DNA from 2 places in the Vibrio sp. 9-16B-A1 genome. Region 1 is predicted to be linked to the other one. Evidence: predicted binding sites of a transcription regulator. Region 1 holds the regulator's gene; the other holds the start of a gene.

What was found. The regulator MetJ, encoded in region 1, represses methionine synthesis genes. The targets are predictions, from matches to a motif close to TTAGACNTNTANANGTCTAA.
Region 2: a site for MetJ is predicted at 3,945-3,964, ahead of metE (5-methyltetrahydropteroyltriglutamate--homocysteine S-methyltransferase). Genes of this name have one in related genera too.

The regions. Positions count from the first base shown of each region.
Region 1 is NZ_JBSDZD010000017.1:41,602-50,961, forward strand. It holds gene cytR (DNA-binding transcriptional regulator CytR) at 1-461, opposite strand, end outside; gene priA (primosomal protein N') at 711-2,912, opposite strand; gene rpmE (50S ribosomal protein L31) at 3,167-3,385, shown strand; gene ACVB80_RS21330 (malic enzyme-like NAD(P)-binding protein) at 3,628-4,887, shown strand; gene metJ (met regulon transcriptional regulator MetJ) at 5,063-5,383, opposite strand; gene ACVB80_RS21340 (O-succinylhomoserine (thiol)-lyase) at 5,648-6,814, shown strand; gene ACVB80_RS21345 (bifunctional aspartate kinase/homoserine dehydrogenase II) at 6,814-9,225, shown strand.
Region 2 is NZ_JBSDZD010000007.1:182,015-191,374, reverse strand. It holds gene ACVB80_RS13395 (chitinase) at 1-198, opposite strand, end outside; gene ACVB80_RS13390 (DUF1289 domain-containing protein) at 554-820, opposite strand; gene ACVB80_RS13385 (META domain-containing protein) at 1,044-1,475, shown strand; gene metE (5-methyltetrahydropteroyltriglutamate--homocysteine S-methyltransferase) at 1,539-3,824, opposite strand; gene ACVB80_RS13375 (LysR substrate-binding domain-containing protein) at 4,033-4,944, shown strand; gene ACVB80_RS13370 (DUF4250 domain-containing protein) at 4,956-5,156, opposite strand; gene ACVB80_RS13365 (hypothetical protein) at 5,240-6,004, opposite strand; gene dcuC (anaerobic C4-dicarboxylate transporter DcuC) at 6,307-7,674, shown strand; gene ACVB80_RS13355 (EAL domain-containing protein) at 7,771-9,360, opposite strand, start outside.

The sequences.
Region 1 (9,360 bases):
GGCAGCTCCAGCTCCGGGGCAAATTCGCACGCCATCACCAGTGGAGGCAGGTTTTTCTGCTCGGGCTTGCTCACGTCGAATGGCAACTGGGTGCCAAGCAGCAGCATACCGTCGGCCTGCTTGGTGAATACCAGGTTGACCAGCGAGCTCTCGCGTTTGGGTTGCTGGGCGCTGTTGCCAAGCAGAACCAGATAACCGTGTTCAGCAGCGGCGTCTTCGATACCGCGGATGATCTCACTGAAATAGGCATCACAGATGTCAGGCACTATGGTGACGATGGTTTTGGATTCATTGCGGCGAAGATTACGTGCCAGAGAGTTTGGTGAGTAGCCGGCTTCGAGTACCGCATCTTCAACTCTCTTCCTGGTTGAAGATGAGACTTTCTCCGGGTTCATCAGAGCCCGTGAGACGGTCGCCGTGGATACGCCAGCAAGCTGAGCAACATCCTTCATTGTCGCCATAGATTTTCCTCGTGGTCATTCATGGCTTAGCCGATTTGCCTTACTGACTAAGCAGGATAATGAAAAAGTAACTGGCCAAAGTTGGCACAAAAAATTTATAAATAATTGTTATTTCACAGGTCGTATAATCCGCCCTTGCGTTTATTTTATGTTCAAAGCGCTGAACGATTTACGGGCGGTTTAACAAAACTTACATCTGTAATGTGAACATTGTCACATCAAAACCAATCGGTTGGCAAATGCCGTTGCTCAGCTCATGTCCTGCGGTTCGATATCTATCGACCAGCGTACTTTTTTGGCGTTGGGCAGCAGGTCAATCACCGGTCTGGCGCTGTAGAGCAGTTTCTGCATTTGGGCACGCCCTGGTACCTGAAGCAGCAGCTGCCAGCGGTATTTGCCGGCGCGGCGTGCCAGTGGTGCCGGCATGGGGCCGAGAACCAGGCAGTTCTGGTCAAACAGGGGGTGGGCCTCCAGGGTCTGACGGACCTGGGTGAGGAACTGTTCGGTCACTTCGCTGTTATTGGACTCGGCGCGCAGCAGGGTCAGGTGAGCAAATGGCGGCAGCTGGGCCACACGGCGCTCAGAAAGCGCCACATCGGCAAAGTGGTCATAGTCTTTATACAGCAGCGCCTGCAGCAGGCTGTGCTCCGGGTGGTGGGTTTGCAGGATCACTTCGCCAGGCTTGCTGGCGCGTCCGGCGCGTCCTGCCACCTGGGTAAACAGCTGGGCAAGCCGTTCAGAGGAGCGGAAGTCACTGCTGTAGAGTGATGAGTCCACGTCGATCAGCGCCACCAGGGTGACGTCCGGAAAGTGGTGGCCTTTGGCCAGCATCTGGGTGCCGATCAGGATCTGATACTCACCGTCCCGGATTGATTTCAGCGCGCTCTCCAGACTGCCTTTGCGCCGGGTGCTGTCGCGGTCGATGCGCAGGGTTTTGTATTCAGGGAACAGCTCGCTGAGGTGGTTTTCAAGCTGCTCCGTACCCACGCCAACTGAGACCAGTTGGGTTGAACCACACTGCTGACACTGGTGCACCACAGGGTACTGGGATCCACAGTGATGGCAGCGCATTTCGCGGCTGTTCTGGTGAAAGGTGTAGTAGGCATCGCAGCGCTTACACTCAGCCAGCCAGCCACACTCGTGACACATCAGCGCCGGTGAATAACCACGGCGGTTGAGAAACAGCATCACCTGGTTACCTGCGTTGAGGTGTTTGCGCATCTCGGCGATAAGCGGGGCTGAGAGGCCGCTTTCCAGGTAGAGTCCCTTGATGTCCAGCACCTTGTTGGTCGCCGGCTTGGCATTGCCTGCCCGCTGACTGAGGTGCAGGTGATGATACTTACCACTGCGCGCATTGTGCAGGGTCTCCAGTGCCGGGGTGGCGGAGCCCAGAACTACCGGGATACCTTCTTTATGGGCACGCATGATTGCTACATCCCGGGCGTGATAACGCAGGCTGTCCTGTTGTTTGTAGGAGCTGTCGTGCTCTTCGTCGACGATGATGATGCCGAGCTTATCAAACGGGGTCATCAGGGCGCTGCGGGTACCGATCACGATACCAGCGCGGCGGTCGCGGGCGGCGAGCCAGGCGTTGAGGCGCTCGGTGTCATTGAGTCCGGAGTGCACCACCTCCACCGGTACGGCAAAGCGTCTGCGGAAGCGGTTGATGGTTTGCGGTGTCAGGCCGATCTCCGGCACCAGTACCAGCGCCTGCTCACCCCGCTCAAGCACCGGTTTGATCATGTTGAGGTACACTTCGGTCTTGCCCGAGCCGGTCACGCCCTGAAGCAGATAACAGGAAAAATGGCGCTGACTGTTGACCGCCGCGATGGCGACCGACTGCTCCTGGTTGAGCCGGGGCTTGTCAGCATCGGTTTCCACCGACTCCGGCCATGGGGCCGCTTTGGGCAGGGTCTGTTTTTGTTCCGCCCAGCCTTTTTCCTGCAGTGCTTTGAGTACCTGAGTGGTGATCTCTTCTTCTGCAAATTTCTCTGCCGCGACCGGCCCGTGTTGCAGCAGGTGCATGGCGCGGGCCTGTTTGACCGCCCGGCCAAATCCCTGCATCAGCTGATCGCGTCCGGCCGGGGTGATGTGCCAGCTGACCTGAGGCGTCAGCGCGGCAGGCTTGCCTTTGCGCAGCAGCGCCGGCATGGCATTGGCCAGGGTGTCACCGAGCGGGTGCTGATAAAACTGAGCGCACCAGTTTAAGAGCTCATACAGCGGGGTGGGCCAGAGCGGTGCGTTGTCGAGTACTTCTTTAACCGGTTTGAGCTGGTTAAAAGGGTAGTCGGAGTGGTCAGTCAGACCGGTGATGATGCCGACCAGGGCCTGGCGGCCAAATGAGACCGATACCCGTCCGCCCACCACGGGGCTCTGGCCCGGGGCTATCCGGTAGTCAAAACGCTTGTCGAGCGGGACGGGCAGGGCAACCTGGACGATGGTCGGGGACATAAACAACACTAAATAAAAGCAGAAAAAGTGGCGTCATTGTAGCAACGAATGCCGGGGAGCAAAAACAGCGGCTGACCAGCTCAGCGCAACTGATAAAAAAATGGACAAAAAAGTATCAAATTGGTTGATCCGCTGCACACTATTCATTACTATACTGCGCCTTGAACGACGCAACCTGCGTCACTGATTTGTAAATTACGTGTGGTGTCCGGCTCAGATTCGGATAGCGACACGGCCCAATTGAGGTTATCCCTATGAAAACTGGTATCCACCCAGAATACAAAGCTGTTAAAGCAACTTGTTCTTGTGGCAACTCTTTCGAGTTCAACTCAACTCTGACTAAAGAGTCTATCCACTTGGACGTATGTGACAAGTGTCACCCATTCTACACTGGTAAGCAGCGTATCGTTGACACCGGTGGCCGTGTTGACCGCTTCAACAAGCGTTTCGGTGCACTGTCTAGCAAGAAGTAATTCTGCTGAACGAATTCAAAAAGGACGCCCAGGCGTCCTTTTTTCGTATCTGATATTCCCTCTCTCCTTTCTGTCTGCGCATTGTTTGAACTGCGCCTGAATCCTTCCGGCTCCTCTTTCGTTTGAATCACAATTCAGGGCTATGGTTGTTGACTTTTTATCTGGGCACCCGGTCTGACATCCGGTATTATACAGCGCTCGTGTAACCTTTTCGTAACCTCACACAGCAGGATCCTGTCATCATGTCCGAAGACAACAGCCAAAATGATTTCCGCCAACAGGCACTGGACTACCACGCATTTCCGACCGCAGGCAAAATTGGTGTCGAGCTGACCAAGCCAGCCAATACCGCCGAAGACCTGGCACTGGCCTACAGCCCGGGTGTGGCTGAGCCGGTACGCGAGATCGCGCAGAATGCTGATAACGTTTATAAGTACACCGCGAAAGGAAACATGGTGGCGGTGATCTCTAACGGTACCGCGATTCTGGGTCTGGGTAATCTGGGCCCGCTGGCATCCAAACCGGTTATGGAAGGCAAAGCGCTGCTGTTCAAGCGCTTTGCAGGACTGGATTCGATTGATATCGAAGTGAAACACCGCACTATCGAAGAGTTTGTCGATACCGTAGCGAACATCGCCGATACTTTTGGTGGTATTAACCTGGAAGACATCAAAGCACCTGACTGCTTTGAGATTGAGCGCCAGCTTATTGAACGCTGTGACGTACCGGTTTTCCACGATGATCAGCACGGCACCGCGATTGTAACCGCAGCAGGTATGCTGAACGCGATTGAACTGCAGGGTAAAGAGCTGTCTGAATCGACCATCGTGTGTCTGGGCGCAGGCGCAGCCGCCGTGGCCTGTATGGAGCTGCTGATCAAATGTGGTGCGCAGCGTGAGAAGATCTACATGCTGGACCGCAAAGGCGTGATCCACACCCGCCGCGATGATCTGAATGAGTACAAGAAGCTGTTCGCCAATAATACTGACAAGCGTACCCTGGAAGATGTGATCGAAGGTGCCGACCTGTTCCTCGGTGTATCCGGCCCGAATTTGCTTCCTCCGGAAGCGCTGAAGCTGATGGCTGACAAGCCGGTGGTCTTCGCCTGTTCAAACCCGGATCCTGAGATCAAGCCTGAGCTGGCACACGAAGTCCGTGATGACCTGATCATGGGTACCGGCCGTTCGGACTACCCGAACCAGGTAAACAACGTTATTTGTTTCCCGTTTATTTTCCGTGGCGCACTGGATGTACGTGCCAGTGAGATCAACGATGAAATGAAACTGGCCGCGGTCGATGCGATCCGCCAGCTGGCCAAAGAGCCGGTACCGGCAGAAGTACTGACTGCCGCCGGTGTTGATGCGCTGGAATTTGGTTCGGGCTACATCATCCCGAAACCGATGGACCCGCGCCTGCTGCCACGCGTCGCCAAAGCGGTCGCCCAGGCGGCTGTTGATTCAGGCGTTGCCCGAATCGAAATGCCGGAAAATTATATGGCGTAATAAAAAAAGGTGCCCGGGTGGCACCTTTTTTTATGGTTGCGTGGTACGTGGTACGTGGTACGTGGTACGTGGTACGGAAAGCGGAACCTGTACCATTATCAGGCACACATAATGTTCAGCGCATTCCCCGCGTCCCCCGAAGCGAAGCGCCCGCGAACCGCGCACCAAGAGTTACTTACTCCTCATCAAACGCTTCGAACGCAATGCCCATTTCCGTCATCAGTGCTTTTACTTCTGCCGGGATGTCGTCAGGGCGGTCTTTACGCAGATCTTCATCGGTCGGCAGGGGCTGGCCGGTGTATGCGTGCAGGAACGCTTCACACAGCAGCTCGCTGTTGGTGGCGTGGCGCAGGTTATTGACCTGGCGGCGGGTGCGCTCGTCGGTCAGTATCTTCAACACTTTCAGTGGGATAGATACCGTAATTTTCTTAACTTGCTCGCTCTTCTTACCATGCTCGGCGTAAGGGCTAATGTATTCGCCGTTCCAGTCTGCCATTGCGCACCTTTAATTATGCTTGTCGTAGATATGAGACCGGGTCGGCCATAAGGCGGCTCAATCTCTGAATAGGGGGTGATTTTAGCGACTTTTACCGCCACAAGCAAAGACATATAGACGTCCAGAAGTGTTGACGTCCAGTTTTGTGACCGGTACAGTGTTGGATAACGCGACTGACCGCGAGAAAGTATTACGCCGTATGTTGTCCGGCAGCCATTACTGGTATAACAGATAACAATGAACATGGAAAGGAAGACCAGTCTTATGAGTGAGCGTAAGCCAGCAACCATTGCTGTCCGCACCGGCATAGAGGAAGACAGCCAGTATCATGCCGTTGTTCCCCCGATTTATCTGTCCACCAATTACGGTTTTCCCGCCTTTGGTGACGTCCCCAAGTATGACTACACCCGTTCAGGTAACCCTAACCGCTCTCAGCTGGAGCGGGCGCTGGCCGGGCTCGAATCCGGCGAAGGAGCGGTGATCACCAATACCGGTACCGCTGCGATCAACCTGTGGGTGACCAGTCAGCTTGGTCCGGATGACCTGATTGTTGCTCCTCACGACTGCTATGGCGGCACATACCGTTTACTCAATACCCGCGCCCTGAAAGGGGACTTCAAAGTTGCTTTTGTGGACCAGTCTGATCAGCAGGCACTGGCCGGCGCACTGGCGAAAAAGCCAAAACTGGTGCTGCTTGAAACCCCGTCCAACCCGCTGGTGCGGGTCGTGGACATTGCTCATGTGTGTGAGCTGGCCCATGACGCAGGCGCGCTGGTGGCGGTCGATAATACTTTTCTGACACCCGTGTATCAAAAGCCGCTGGAGCTGGGTGCGGATTTCGTCATTCATTCCACCACCAAGTACATCAACGGTCACTCGGATGTGATCGGCGGGGTGGTGATCTGCCGCTCGGCGCAGCAGGCTGAAGAGCTGGCCTGGTGGGGCAACTGCCTCGGCGCGACCGGTACTCCGTTTGACAGCTATATGACCCTGCGCGGCCTGCGCACCCTTGGAGCGCGGATGCGCCAGCACGAAGAGAACGCCAATCTGATCCTGGCGTACCTGCAGGGCGAAGCGCTGGTGGGAACCCTGTATCACCCGAGTCTGCCGGACCATCCTGGCCATGAGATCGCAAAGCGTCAGCAGAGCGGTTTTGGCTCGATGCTGAGCTTTGAGTTTGCCGGTGACCAGCCGCAGCTGGAGTGTTTTGTCGGTGCGCTGAAACTCTTCTCGCTGGCAGAGTCGCTCGGCGGAGTGGAGAGTCTTATCTGTCACCCAAGCTCGATGACGCACAGGGCGATGAGCGATGAAGCTCAGCTGGAAGCAGGTGTGACCACCAGACTGCTGCGCCTGTCGGTCGGCCTGGAAGACAGTGATGATCTGATCGCAGACCTGAAGCAGGCATTTGAACAGGCCAGGGAGGCAAACTGATGAGTGAACTGAGACAGCTGCACAAATTTGGCGGCAGCAGCCTGGCGGATGCTGAGTGTTATCAGCGGGTGGTTGGGATCCTGCGTGAATACTCACGTCCGGACGACCTGGTGGTGGTATCGGCTGCCGGCAGTACCACCAACAAGCTGCTGGCCTGGCTGGCTGCGCTGGATAAAGACGGCCGGGTAGCGCATGAACACCTGCAGGCGCTGCGTCAGTTCCAGACCGGGCTGGTGGAGTCACTGCTCAATGAGGCGTATGCGGAACCTTTGCTGGTCCAGCTGGCTCAGGAGTTCAGCGCACTGGGTGAGCTGACCGCTCCGCTGACGGAAGCGCAGAAAGCGGCCGCTCTGGGTCACGGTGAAGTCTGGTCGGCCCGTTTGCTGGCTGCATTGTTGTGTCAGTCGGACCTGGAGTCTGCCTGGCTCGATTCGCGCGATTTTCTGCGCGCAGAAGCCGGTGCCCAGCCAGAAGTGGACCGGGCGCGCTCCTGGCCGCTGATCAAAGCCTCACTTGCCCAGCATTCACACCGCCGGCTGGTGATCACCGGCTTTATGGCCCGTAATGAAAGCGGGGAGACGGTGCTGCTGGGCCGGAACGGCTCTGACTATTCGGCCACTGTTATCGGCGCGCTGGCAGAAGCGGGCCGGGTTACCATCTGGAGTGATGTGGCCGGGGTATTCAGTGCGGACCCGCGTAAAGTGGAAGATGCCTGCCTGTTACCGCTGCTGCGCCTGGATGAAGCCAGTGAACTGGCGCGCCTCGCTGCACCGGTACTGCACAGCCGTACCCTGCAGCCGGTCGCCCAGAGCGCGATGGATCTGCATTTGCGCTGCAGCTATCAGCCAGAGTCCGGTTCGACCCGTATTGAGCGGGTACTGGCGTCTGGTCGCGGTGCGAAAATTATTACCTCCCTGGATGAAGTGCTGCTGCTTCAGCTGCGCTTTGCCCACGGACACGATTTTGAGCGACAGCAGCAGGAAGTGCTGGCCTCGCTGACCCGGGCTCAGATCCAGCCGCTGGCGTTTGAAGCCCAGGCGGATCAGGGTTGCCTGCTGCTGGCCTATACCGCTGAAGTAGCGGGTGAGGCGCTGCGCTATTTGCAGGATCTCAGTATCGAAGGCGAACTGAGACTTAAAGAGGGCTACTCGCTGGTGGCTGCCGTTGGAGCCGGGGTGACCAGTAACCCGAATCACTGCTACGGCTTCTATCAGCAGCTGAAAAACGCGCCAGTGGAGTTTATCCACGAAGCAGATTCAGGGCTGAGTCTGGTCGCGGTACTGCGCCGGGTGGATACCGATCCTCTGCTGACAGGTATTCATACCCAGCTGTTCCAGGCGCAGAAGCGTGTGGCGCTGGCGCTGTGTGGTAAGGGTAATATCGGCTCGGCCTGGGTAAGTCTGCTGGCTGAGCAGAAAAGCGAGCTGGCCAAACGCCACGGCATGAGCTTTGACCTGGTGGCGGTGATCGACAGCCAGACCTGCTGGATTGATCTGGACGGCATCGAGGTGTCCGAAGTGAACACCCGTTTTGACGATGAGGCCGCGCCGTACAGTGAAGGCGAATGGCTGGAACGATTGTCTGATCAGTCACGTTACGATGAAGTCATCGTACTGGACGTGACCGCCAGCCACGAGCTGGCAGAGTGTTACCCGCAGATCGCTGAGCATGGTTTTCACCTGATTTCGGCCAACAAGGTCGCCGGCTCTGCGCCGCAGCACTTCTACCACCAGGTACAGGATGCGTTTGGCAAGACCGGCCGTCACTGGCTGTACAATGCGACTGTAGGGGCAGGCCTGCCAATTAACCATACGGTGCGCGACCTGCGTGAAAGCGGTGATGAGATCCTGGCGCTGTCGGGGATCTTCTCCGGTACGCTCTCCTGGCTGTTTCAGCAGTTTGACGGCAGCGTACCGTTTGCTGACCTGGTGGATCTCGCCTGGCAGCAGGGGCTGACTGAGCCCGATCCGCGCAGTGACCTCGATGGCTCGGATGTGATGCGCAAGCTGGTGATTCTGGCGCGTGAGTCCGGCTTTGATATTGAGCCGACTCAGGTAAAAGTGGAATCCCTGGTTCCTGAACCCCTGGCCGGGCTGAGTCTGGATGATTTTCTGGATAAGGGCCATCTGCTGAGTGAGCTGCTGGCAGAGCGGCTGGAGAAAGCCCAGCGTGACGGTAAAGTGCTGCGTTATGTGGCTCGCCTTGAGCGGGATGGCAAAGCCACCGTAGGGGTTGAGGCGCTCAATCCTGAACATCCGCTGGCAAACCTGCTGCCGTGTGACAATATCTTTGCCATTGAGAGTAAGTGGTACAAGGATAACCCGCTGGTGATCCGCGGTCCGGGTGCCGGGCGGGAAGTGACCGCCGGGGCACTTCAGTCTGACCTCAACCGTCTGGCAGCTATGCTGTAAAGATGAAGATGAGTTGAGCTCACTCCCAACATGAGGAACTTTCATGTTGGGAGTATTGACTTCAATTCTGATCCAAGAGATATTTTGGACATATAGACGTCTAAATGATTATTGACGCAGGGATAATAACAGGCC
Region 2 (9,360 bases), on a different contig from region 1:
AAGAGTTCTCAGGGCATCCGCCCATACTGCGTACATCGGGTTGGTGATTTTCGCCGCCTCTGCTGCCTGCACTTCTGCACGGGATACGATGTATCCGGTCGGATTTTGTGGATCAGGCTGTGGATTCATTGTGGCCAGCGCGGGGGCACTGATACCCAGACTCAAGAGAGCCAGATAGATTTTAGTATGCTTACACATCGAGTTATTCCTTTGTTTCGCCTAAAAAAGGGCACAAGTTCGTCCAGCCAGAATATTAATCTGGACAAGTAATTTCCCCGGGGTGAAAGCGCACATACTTTAGTACCAGCAGGTACAGGATTCCGGAATGATATGGGCGTCTTTGATTTGCAATATAGCGGATGATGTAAGCTTTGCCATGAGGGATGGCACGTTATGCTGCCGATAACCGAACTTTATTCGGTTAGTGTGAAATGCGCCGAATAACATACTGATAAATAAGAAAGGAAGCTCCGGAGTTCTGGCAGAAAGCACACTCTTTAATGCTTTTCCCGGTCTGCATTCCGTGACGGGAACAACGAAGAGCCCTGAGCGGTCAGTCGTCAGAGCCAAAAAGGTCCGGCTGAAGCGGCTGTCCGCCGGAAGGTGTATTCTTCTCAGGCGTGGCTTTACCTGCAGCCAGCTTACGCCGGTAGCGCTGGCGGCACAGTTTTATCACATGGCGCTGCTGAGCAGGGGTCATTTTCAGCCAGTTAAACCGTTCATCCCGGTTACGCATACAACCTTTGCAGTATCCCCGCTCATCCGCATCACATACCCCCACACAGGGACTCGGGACTGGGAAAAACTCAAGCTGCTCCATCCGGCCTCCTTTACAGGTTCATGTAACAGACTTATAACAATGATGACAGTAAATCCCCCTTCCTTCAATTGTGAGTTTATCCAGTCACTTACCTGGCTTACTTAGTGGACGGTCACAGATAAACCAGATTATTTTCAACCATTTTTTATGACTTTTTACTGACACCGACACAGACAGCTCGTCTATACTGCCCATAAATAATCCCCTTTCCCGGAGAAATATAATGAAAAAGTTGTTAGCCGTACTTGCTCTTCCTGCCCTGCTGGCAGCCTGTGCCTCTTCAAATAACGCTGAGCCGGTGACTACCGCCGACCTGCAGCATCACCACTGGCTGTTAGAATCGATTGACGGCAAAGCCTTTGAAGCACCAATAACCGGCAAAGTGCCGAGCATTGAAATTGGCGAGAAAATGATGGCCAACGGCTATGCCGGCTGTAACAACTACTTCGGCCAGGCAGAGCTGAAAGATGGCAAGCTGCGTATCGAGCAGATGGGCATGACCATGATGATGTGCCCGGATGAAATGATGGAAACCGAGCGCGCGGTTGCCGGTACCCTGAGTGAGTGGAGCGAAGTGACCCTGACCAAAGAAGGCATGACCCTGAAAGGCGCTCAGCACGAGCTGACGTTCAAACTGCGTGACTGGGTAAACTAAGCCTTCCTGAACGCCCAAATCAAAACAGCCCCGCTATTGCGGGGCTGTTTGTTTTTGCGGGAGTTATGACTGCCACTGCTGACGCAATGCTTTGGCCGCACTGACCATGTTTCGCAGTGACGCTTCAGTCTCCTGCCAGTTACGGGTTTTCAGGCCGCAGTCCGGATTCACCCACAGACGTTGTGGCGGGATCTTATCGGCAGCTTTGGAAAGCAGCGCGGTGATCCACTCTTCATCCGGAATGTTTGGCGAGTGAATGTCATACACACCCGGACCAATCTCATTCGGATAATTGAAGTCTTCAAACGCATTAAGCAGTTCCATGTTCGAACGGCTGGTCTCAATAGTAATCACATCAGCATCCAGCGCGGCTACCGATTCAATGATTTCATTAAACTCGCTGTAACACATGTGGGTATGGATCTGCGTCTCTGGCGCTGCACTGCCCGCGGAAATCTTAAACGCTTCCACAGCCCAGTCCAGGTACGCTTTATGGTCACGCCCTTTCAAAGGCAGCCCCTCACGGATCGCCGGCTCATCAATCTGGATGATCTTAATCCCTGCCTGCTCGAGGTCGCTCACTTCATCACGCAGCGCCAGCGCCAGTTGCTGCGCTATCTGTTTGCGGCTGATATCTTCACGGGGGAAAGTCCAGCACAAAATGGTCACCGGCCCGGTCAGCATGCCTTTCATGTGCTTACTGGTCAGGGACTGGGCATATTGGGTCCAGCCAACAGTGATCGGCGCGTTGCGCTCAATATCGGCCACCACCACAGCTGGTTTCACGCAACGCGAACCATAACTCTGAACCCAGCCAAACCTGGTGGTCTGAAAGCCATCAAGATGCTCAGCAAAATACTCCACCATATCATTACGTTCCGCCTCACCGTGTACCAGCACGTCAAGGTCCAGAGCCTGCTGACGTTCTACAGCATCACGGATATGGCCCTTAATCGCCTGCTCGTATTCGTTCTGTGCCAGACGCCCGGCTTTAAACGCATTACGCACGCTGCGAATGTCTCCTGTCTGCGGGAACGAGCCAATGGTAGTGGTCGGCAGCAAAGGCAGTTTCAGGCTCTGTGCCTGACTTTGTGCACGTTCAGGATAACCGGCGCTGCGCTGAGCCAGACAGGAATCCAGCGCAGTAAGTTTTGCCTGAACACTGGCTTTGTTCACCACCTCTGACTCACGTCTTGCCCGGATTGGTGCACTATACTCCACGCACTTCCCGGCAGCCCCCTGGTCACCATCGAGTGCAGCAGCCAACAGACTCACTTCAGACAATTTTTGTTTGGCAAACGCAAACCAGCTTCGCGCTTCATCGGACAGTCCACTTTCCAGCTCCAGGTTAATTGGGCTGTGCAGCAGTGAACAGGAGCTTGCCAGCCACAGGCGCTCTCCAAGCTGTTGCTTATAAGGCTTTAACTCTGCCAGCCACTGCTCAAGATCAGCGCGCCATACGTTACGCCCGTTTACCACGCCGACAGAGAGCACCCAGTGCCCGGGAATGTTACTAACTACTGCATCGAGCTGCTGCGGAGCAGCGGACAGGTCGACATGCAGGCCATCGACTTCCAGCTCTTTGATCACATCGAGCTGGTCATCCACCGCATCAAAGTAAGTGGTCAGCAACAGTTTCAGATCAGATTTAAGGATTTGATAGGCGAGCTTAAAACTGTCACGCCACTTCGGCTCCAGCTCCAGTGCCAGGATGGGTTCATCAATCTGAACCCACTGTACGCCAAGCCGTGCCAGCTTACCCAGGATAGCCTGATAAGCACTGAGCAACCTTGGCAGCAGGGTCAGACGGTCAAAGCCTTCTTCCACCTCTTTACCCAGATACAGATAGCTGAGCGGCCCGAGCAGGACAGGCTTTACGTTGTGGCCGGCCTGGTGCGCCTCAGCCACCTCTTCAAACAGTTGCGGCCAGCTCACTTCGAACTTATCGTCTGCGCTGAACTCAGGAACGATATAGTGATAATTGGTATTGAACCACTTGGTCATGTCTGATGCAGCGGCAGCACATCCGCAATCGTTGTGCGACTGACCGCGGCCAATCCGGAACAGGGTATCCAGATCCGGATTTCCCTGACGGTGACGGGCCGGTACATGGCCAAGCAGCAGACTGGTGGTCAGTACATGGTCATACCAGGCAAAATCACCGGCCGTGACATAACTCAGGCCACTTTGCTCCTGATCCTGCCAGTGCCGGTTGCGCAACTCTGCGCCCACTGCTTTCAGTTCTTTTTGATCGATTTCACCACGCCAGTATTTTTCCTGGGCAAACTTAAGTTCACGTTTTTCACCGACCCGTGGGTAGCCCAGAATATGTGTTGTTGTCTTCGCCATGTTTACTTCCTTGATTCGCATAAGATGTCTGGATGGCTAAACTATCCCGCACACCAATAACCTGAACAAGGTCGAATTATTCAACTTATTTATTAAAAAAATTCATAAAGACCAGCCACTTTAGCCATCTGGACGTATAAAACTACTGGCATTTGTCGCTGGCTTATGACATATATTGATAAACAATATTGCTGAATGAAGGGATTTCATGATCGAGCTAAAACATCTTCGCACCCTGGTGGCCCTGCGCGAAACGGGGTCGCTCACCGCGACCGCCACGTCGCTGCACCTTACCCAGTCTGCGCTCTCTCATCAGCTGAAAGAGCTGGAATCACGCATTGGCAGCCAGCTTTTTCTGCGCAAAACCCGCCCGGTAAAGTTCACCGATGAAGGACATATCCTGCTTAAGCTGGCTGATGAGGTGCTGCCAAAACTGGCAATTGCTGAGCGTGAGCTGGCCGGGCTGAAACAGGATATGAACGGCAGGCTGCACATGGCGATTGAATGTCACTCCTGCTTTCAGTGGCTGATGCCGGCAATCAAGGCCTATCAGCTCAACTGGCCGGACGTTTCACTCGACTTTTCAGCCGGTTTCGGCTTCGAGCCAATACCCGCCCTGCTGGCCGGAGAGCTGGACCTGGTGATCACCTCGGATATCCTGCCGCGCTCTGAAGTGCACTATGAGCCGCTGTTTGATTTTGAAATGCGCCTCATCACCTCGCCGATGCACCCGCTGGCTGACACAGAGCAAATCGAGCCTCATCACCTGGCCGATCAGACCATGATCAGCTACCCGGTGCAGAAACAGCGTCTGGATGTGGTGAAGCACTTTCTCAACCCGGCTGGGGTTGAGCCGCAGAAATGGAAACAGTCAGATAATACCCTGATGCTGGTGCAGATGGTTTCAGCAGGACTGGGTGTGGCGGCGCTGCCAAACTGGGCGATCAGTGAGTTTGCAAGCCAGGGGCTGATTTGCAGCAAGCCCCTGGGCAAAGGGCTGTGGCGGCGGTTATTTGCAGCGACCAGAAGCAGTGACGCTGACCGCCACTACTTACAGGCCTTTTTCAGCACCGCGCGGACGCAGTGTCAGAGCCACCTGGATGGAATAAAGCTTGCGTAGCAGGTGCTGATTCAGCGCTGATACGCCTTGAACTGATTAGTGAGCGGATCGTACTGATAACCCAGCACATCCAGCTTGCTGATCAATCCTTCAACGTCTACCTCGTAAGCAGAAACAAAGTCTTCAAAACTGTCACACTCCAGACGAAGCTTTTCATTGACGATCCCCAGCAAAATACCCGCGTCAAGATTGGTCACATTACTCAGGTCCATAGCGATACTCCTTTTCGGCGATACTATGGTTAATCCTAGTCTGCCCTGAGAAAAATGAAGTGATCAGACGCGGAAATTTCTTATCAAAATGTAAAAGCGTACAGTGGCAACAACACCCGGTTAGCTGCCAGCATCACAACCAGTGCAGTCGCAAGCTGTACTTTTTCCGGATCCTGATGACGAAACAGATGCCAGCACCAGATAGCGCAGGCTACCAGACAGGCTAAAAAGCCCGCGCCAAGATCCAGTCCCATTTCACCGATCCCGCTTTCACCAAGCCGATATGCCTGCCAGCCAAACATCGCCACCAGGCCCATCAGTCCCACAATACCAGCCAGCGGAAGCACCCGGTGAAACGCTTTCAACCGGCTTTTCGCCTGCAGCAGCATCAGGTGGGCCAGCAGGCTGCCTGCCACCACACTCCACATCAGTTGCTGAAACAACAGCACTGTGCCGCCCAGCTGCCAGCTGTTCACCAGCAGGGAGAACCAGGCCAGACCGTTCACACCATACAGCAGCCACAGCGGCCCCTGTTCACGGGTTTTGCCTGTGTTTACTTTCGACCAGAAATAAACAATCCCTGAAGCAATAGCCAGTGACTCAATCGCAAACAATGCACACGGCAACCACAATCCGGCCAGCACCGGCAGAATTTTGTGGATCCGGCCACGCTGTCCGGGGCATATCTCCCCTTTCACCAGGACCAGGGTCAGAATTGTCAGGGCGCCCGCGAGAAGCCCGGGCAACAGCAACAGGTAAGATTGCATAAACAGGCCGTTATCAAACAGAGAAATTAATGAGGGGCGATAATAGCAAAGCCACGGATAAACCCAAAGTACCAAAGCCATGAATCACCATCCGGATCAGCACCTCCATAAACCATTCACCCACCCAATAAACCAGGCGCAACACAACCAGACAACAACGATACACAAACCAGAATTGCACAGCAGCTTCATATACTGAAAACACATTGATAACCAGAATGTATAACAATCAAAACTGCACGCAGGCAGTATTAATTGCCGCTGATTATATTCAGCGCAATAGTTTGTCTCAGATCATAAATATGTCAGGTAAACCTCGTGCCAGAATGAAATCTTTTGTACAGTTCCTGTCACATTTTGTAATAATTTGAACAGGGAATCAGATGTTAGAGTTACTTATTGGCCTGATCGTCACTATTGCCGTCGGCTACTTTATCGTCAAAGGTTATCGCGCTGCTGGTGTACTCCTCACTGCAGGTATCGCACTTCTTCTTATCACCGGTCTTCTTGGCCACACTATCCTGCCAGCCAAAGTGGCTTCGACCGGAAACATGGTTTCTGACTCGATGGAGTACGTGAAGTACATGCTGCAATACCGTGGCGGCGGCCTGGGTATGCAGATCATGCTGCTGTGTGGCTTTGCGTCTTACATGACTCACATGGGCGCTAACAACGTCGTGGTAAAACAGTTTTCACGCCCACTGGCTTTCATCAAGTCACCTTACGTTCTGCTGGTTGCGGCCTACATTGTTGCCTGCCTGATGTCTCTGGCGGTGAGCTCCGCAACCGGTCTGGGCGTGCTGCTGATGGCAACCCTGTTCCCGATGATGACCGCAATGGGTATCTCCCGCCCTGCCGCAGTAGCTGTGTGTGCCTCTCCTGCTGCAATCATCCTGTCTCCGACTTCTGGTGACGTGGTTATCGCTGCAGAAAAATCCGGTATGTCTCTGGACGTATTTGCAGTGCAAACCGTACTTCCGGTTTCTATTTGTGCAATCGTAGTGATGGCAGCCGCTGCTTACTTCTGGAACAAATACCTGGATAAAAAAGAAAACACCCCAATGGAGAAAATGGACATCTCAGAGATTTCTGCAGATGCGCCTGCTTTCTACGCAGTACTGCCATTCCTGCCAATCATCGGCGTGTTCCTGTTTAACGGTAAAACCATTGAAGGTCTTTACCTGGACATCTACACCATCGTAGTTGGCTCGATCTTCGTCGCAGCGCTGGTTGACTTCATCCACAATAAATTCAGCGGTAAGAAGACCCTTGAAGACCTGGACGCATGCTGGGCCGGTATGGGTGACGCATTTAAAGGCGTTGTCATGCTGCTGGTTGCCGCGGGCGTGTTCGCACAGGGCCTGATGTCTATCGGTGCTATCGACAACCTGATCGGCCTGGCAGAAAAAGCCGGTGCAGGCGGTATCGCACTGATGCTGCTGCTGACTGGTCTGACTGTTGCGGCCGCGATTGCAACCGGTTCAGGTAACGCACCTTTCTACGCATTCGTTGAGCTGGCACCAAGCCTGGCAGCGAAAATGGGTCTGAGCCCTGCGTTCCTGATCATCCCTATGCTGCAGGCATCCAACCTGGGCCGTACCATATCTCCTGTTTCGGGCGTAGTGGTAGCGACTTCCGGTATGGCGAAAATCAGTCCGTTTGAAGTGGTAAAACGTACTTCTGTACCGGTACTGGCGGGGCTTATTACGGTGATCATCGGCACTATGGTGCTGGTACCTATGCATCCGTAAAATATTCGGTTCAGATAAAAGGGAGCTTATTAGCTCCCTTTTTTGGTTGCGTGGTTCGTGGAACGTGGTTCGCGGGTTCAGCCCTGGGAAACTGACCTATTTGGCGTAGTAGTCGAGCAACTGCCGTACTGAAACGATCCCGATATAACGCCCGGCCTGATCATTGATCACCCAGGGCAGTTTGGCCTTGCGCCTTACCAGTCCGGAAACCTGGCTGATTTCTGCGCTGTCACTCAACTGGGTGTAATCTACCCGCTGAACCTGGGCTACTTTGCGCTTAAGAATACTCAGGTCAGCCTGAGTTTCACGTTTGGTCCCCAGTGTTGGAGAAAGGTGGAGCATGTAGGTTTCCCGGTCCACATACCCCACACATTTGCCGTCATCGAGTACCGGAAGGGCATCAAAGTCTGTGTTGGTGAAGATCTTTTTAACCTCATCCAGCGAGGTGGAAGGCTCCAGAGACGGCACGGAAAAATCACACAGGGTCAGGATCCCCGCTCCCCGGGGCGGCACCGCCAGTGGACGCAACTCTTTCATTTTCCGGGTGTAATAACGCGCTTTTTCAATATCCTCAATACTGACCGGATGGGAGAAGTAATAGCCCTGAATACAATCCACTCCAAGGCTTGTCAGCACTTCCACTTCTTTGATGCTCTCAGCCCCTTCCGCTACCACAGTTACACCAAGGGTATGAGAGAGCGCCACCAGGTTCTTAACGATAAAGTAACGGTTACTGCCCACGACAATATCTTTAACAAATTCCCGGTCTATCTTGAGGTAATCAAAATGACCGTCACACAGGTATGAGAACGAAGAGTAACCCGAGCCAAAATCGTCGATAGCGATCTGAACCCCCCGCTGACGCATGGTCTGCAGCGCTTCGATATGGCTCTCTTCACTGGCAAAATAGGCGCTCTCGGTCAGTTCAATAGTGATACTGGAAGGGTCCACATCGGAGTTTTCTATCATGTGCAGCGCATTGGTCAGCACCTGCTGGGCACTGATTTTGGTATTCAGTGAACGGTTGATCGTCAATCCGGTCCCGGCACCAAAGTGTTTTTGAATAACCGGTAACTCTTTGAGTGCCTTTGTACCTATACAGCGGTCGATGCTGGTAATCAGGTTAAGGTCTTCAGCAAGGCTGATAAGATCCTGCACCGGGTATGCTTCACCATTGAGTTCAGGAAAACGGCACAGGGCCTCAAACTTGACCACCTGCCAGTCCACCGTCGAAACGATCGGCTGATAAAACACACGCAGGGTATCATTGCGAATCGCCAGCACCAGCGCCTCTTCCAGCTTCTTCCGTTTTACCGCCTCTTTATGAATATTACGGTCAAAAAAGCTGATGTTATACCCTTTGGAAGAGTGCTGCTCCAGCATGGCCTGAGTCGCGTGAGTCACCAGTGATTTCGGGTTGGCGGTATCATAACCCAGGACGGATACCCCTATCCGGCCGTTGATCACCCGGGTGTAAATATCATCACCTCCGTGACGCTTCACAGACTGGAAGAAGGACTTTATTTCATTGTGAATGAGCCGGACGTTCCCCGGACCCTTTTCACAATGAAGCGCAGCGACAAACAGGTTGTCCCGAAGGTACCCGCACAGATAGCGCGATTCGGTCTCGACAATCGCGCCAGACAGGGACTGACGCAGCTCCAGCTCATCCGCCCCTTCAGGATC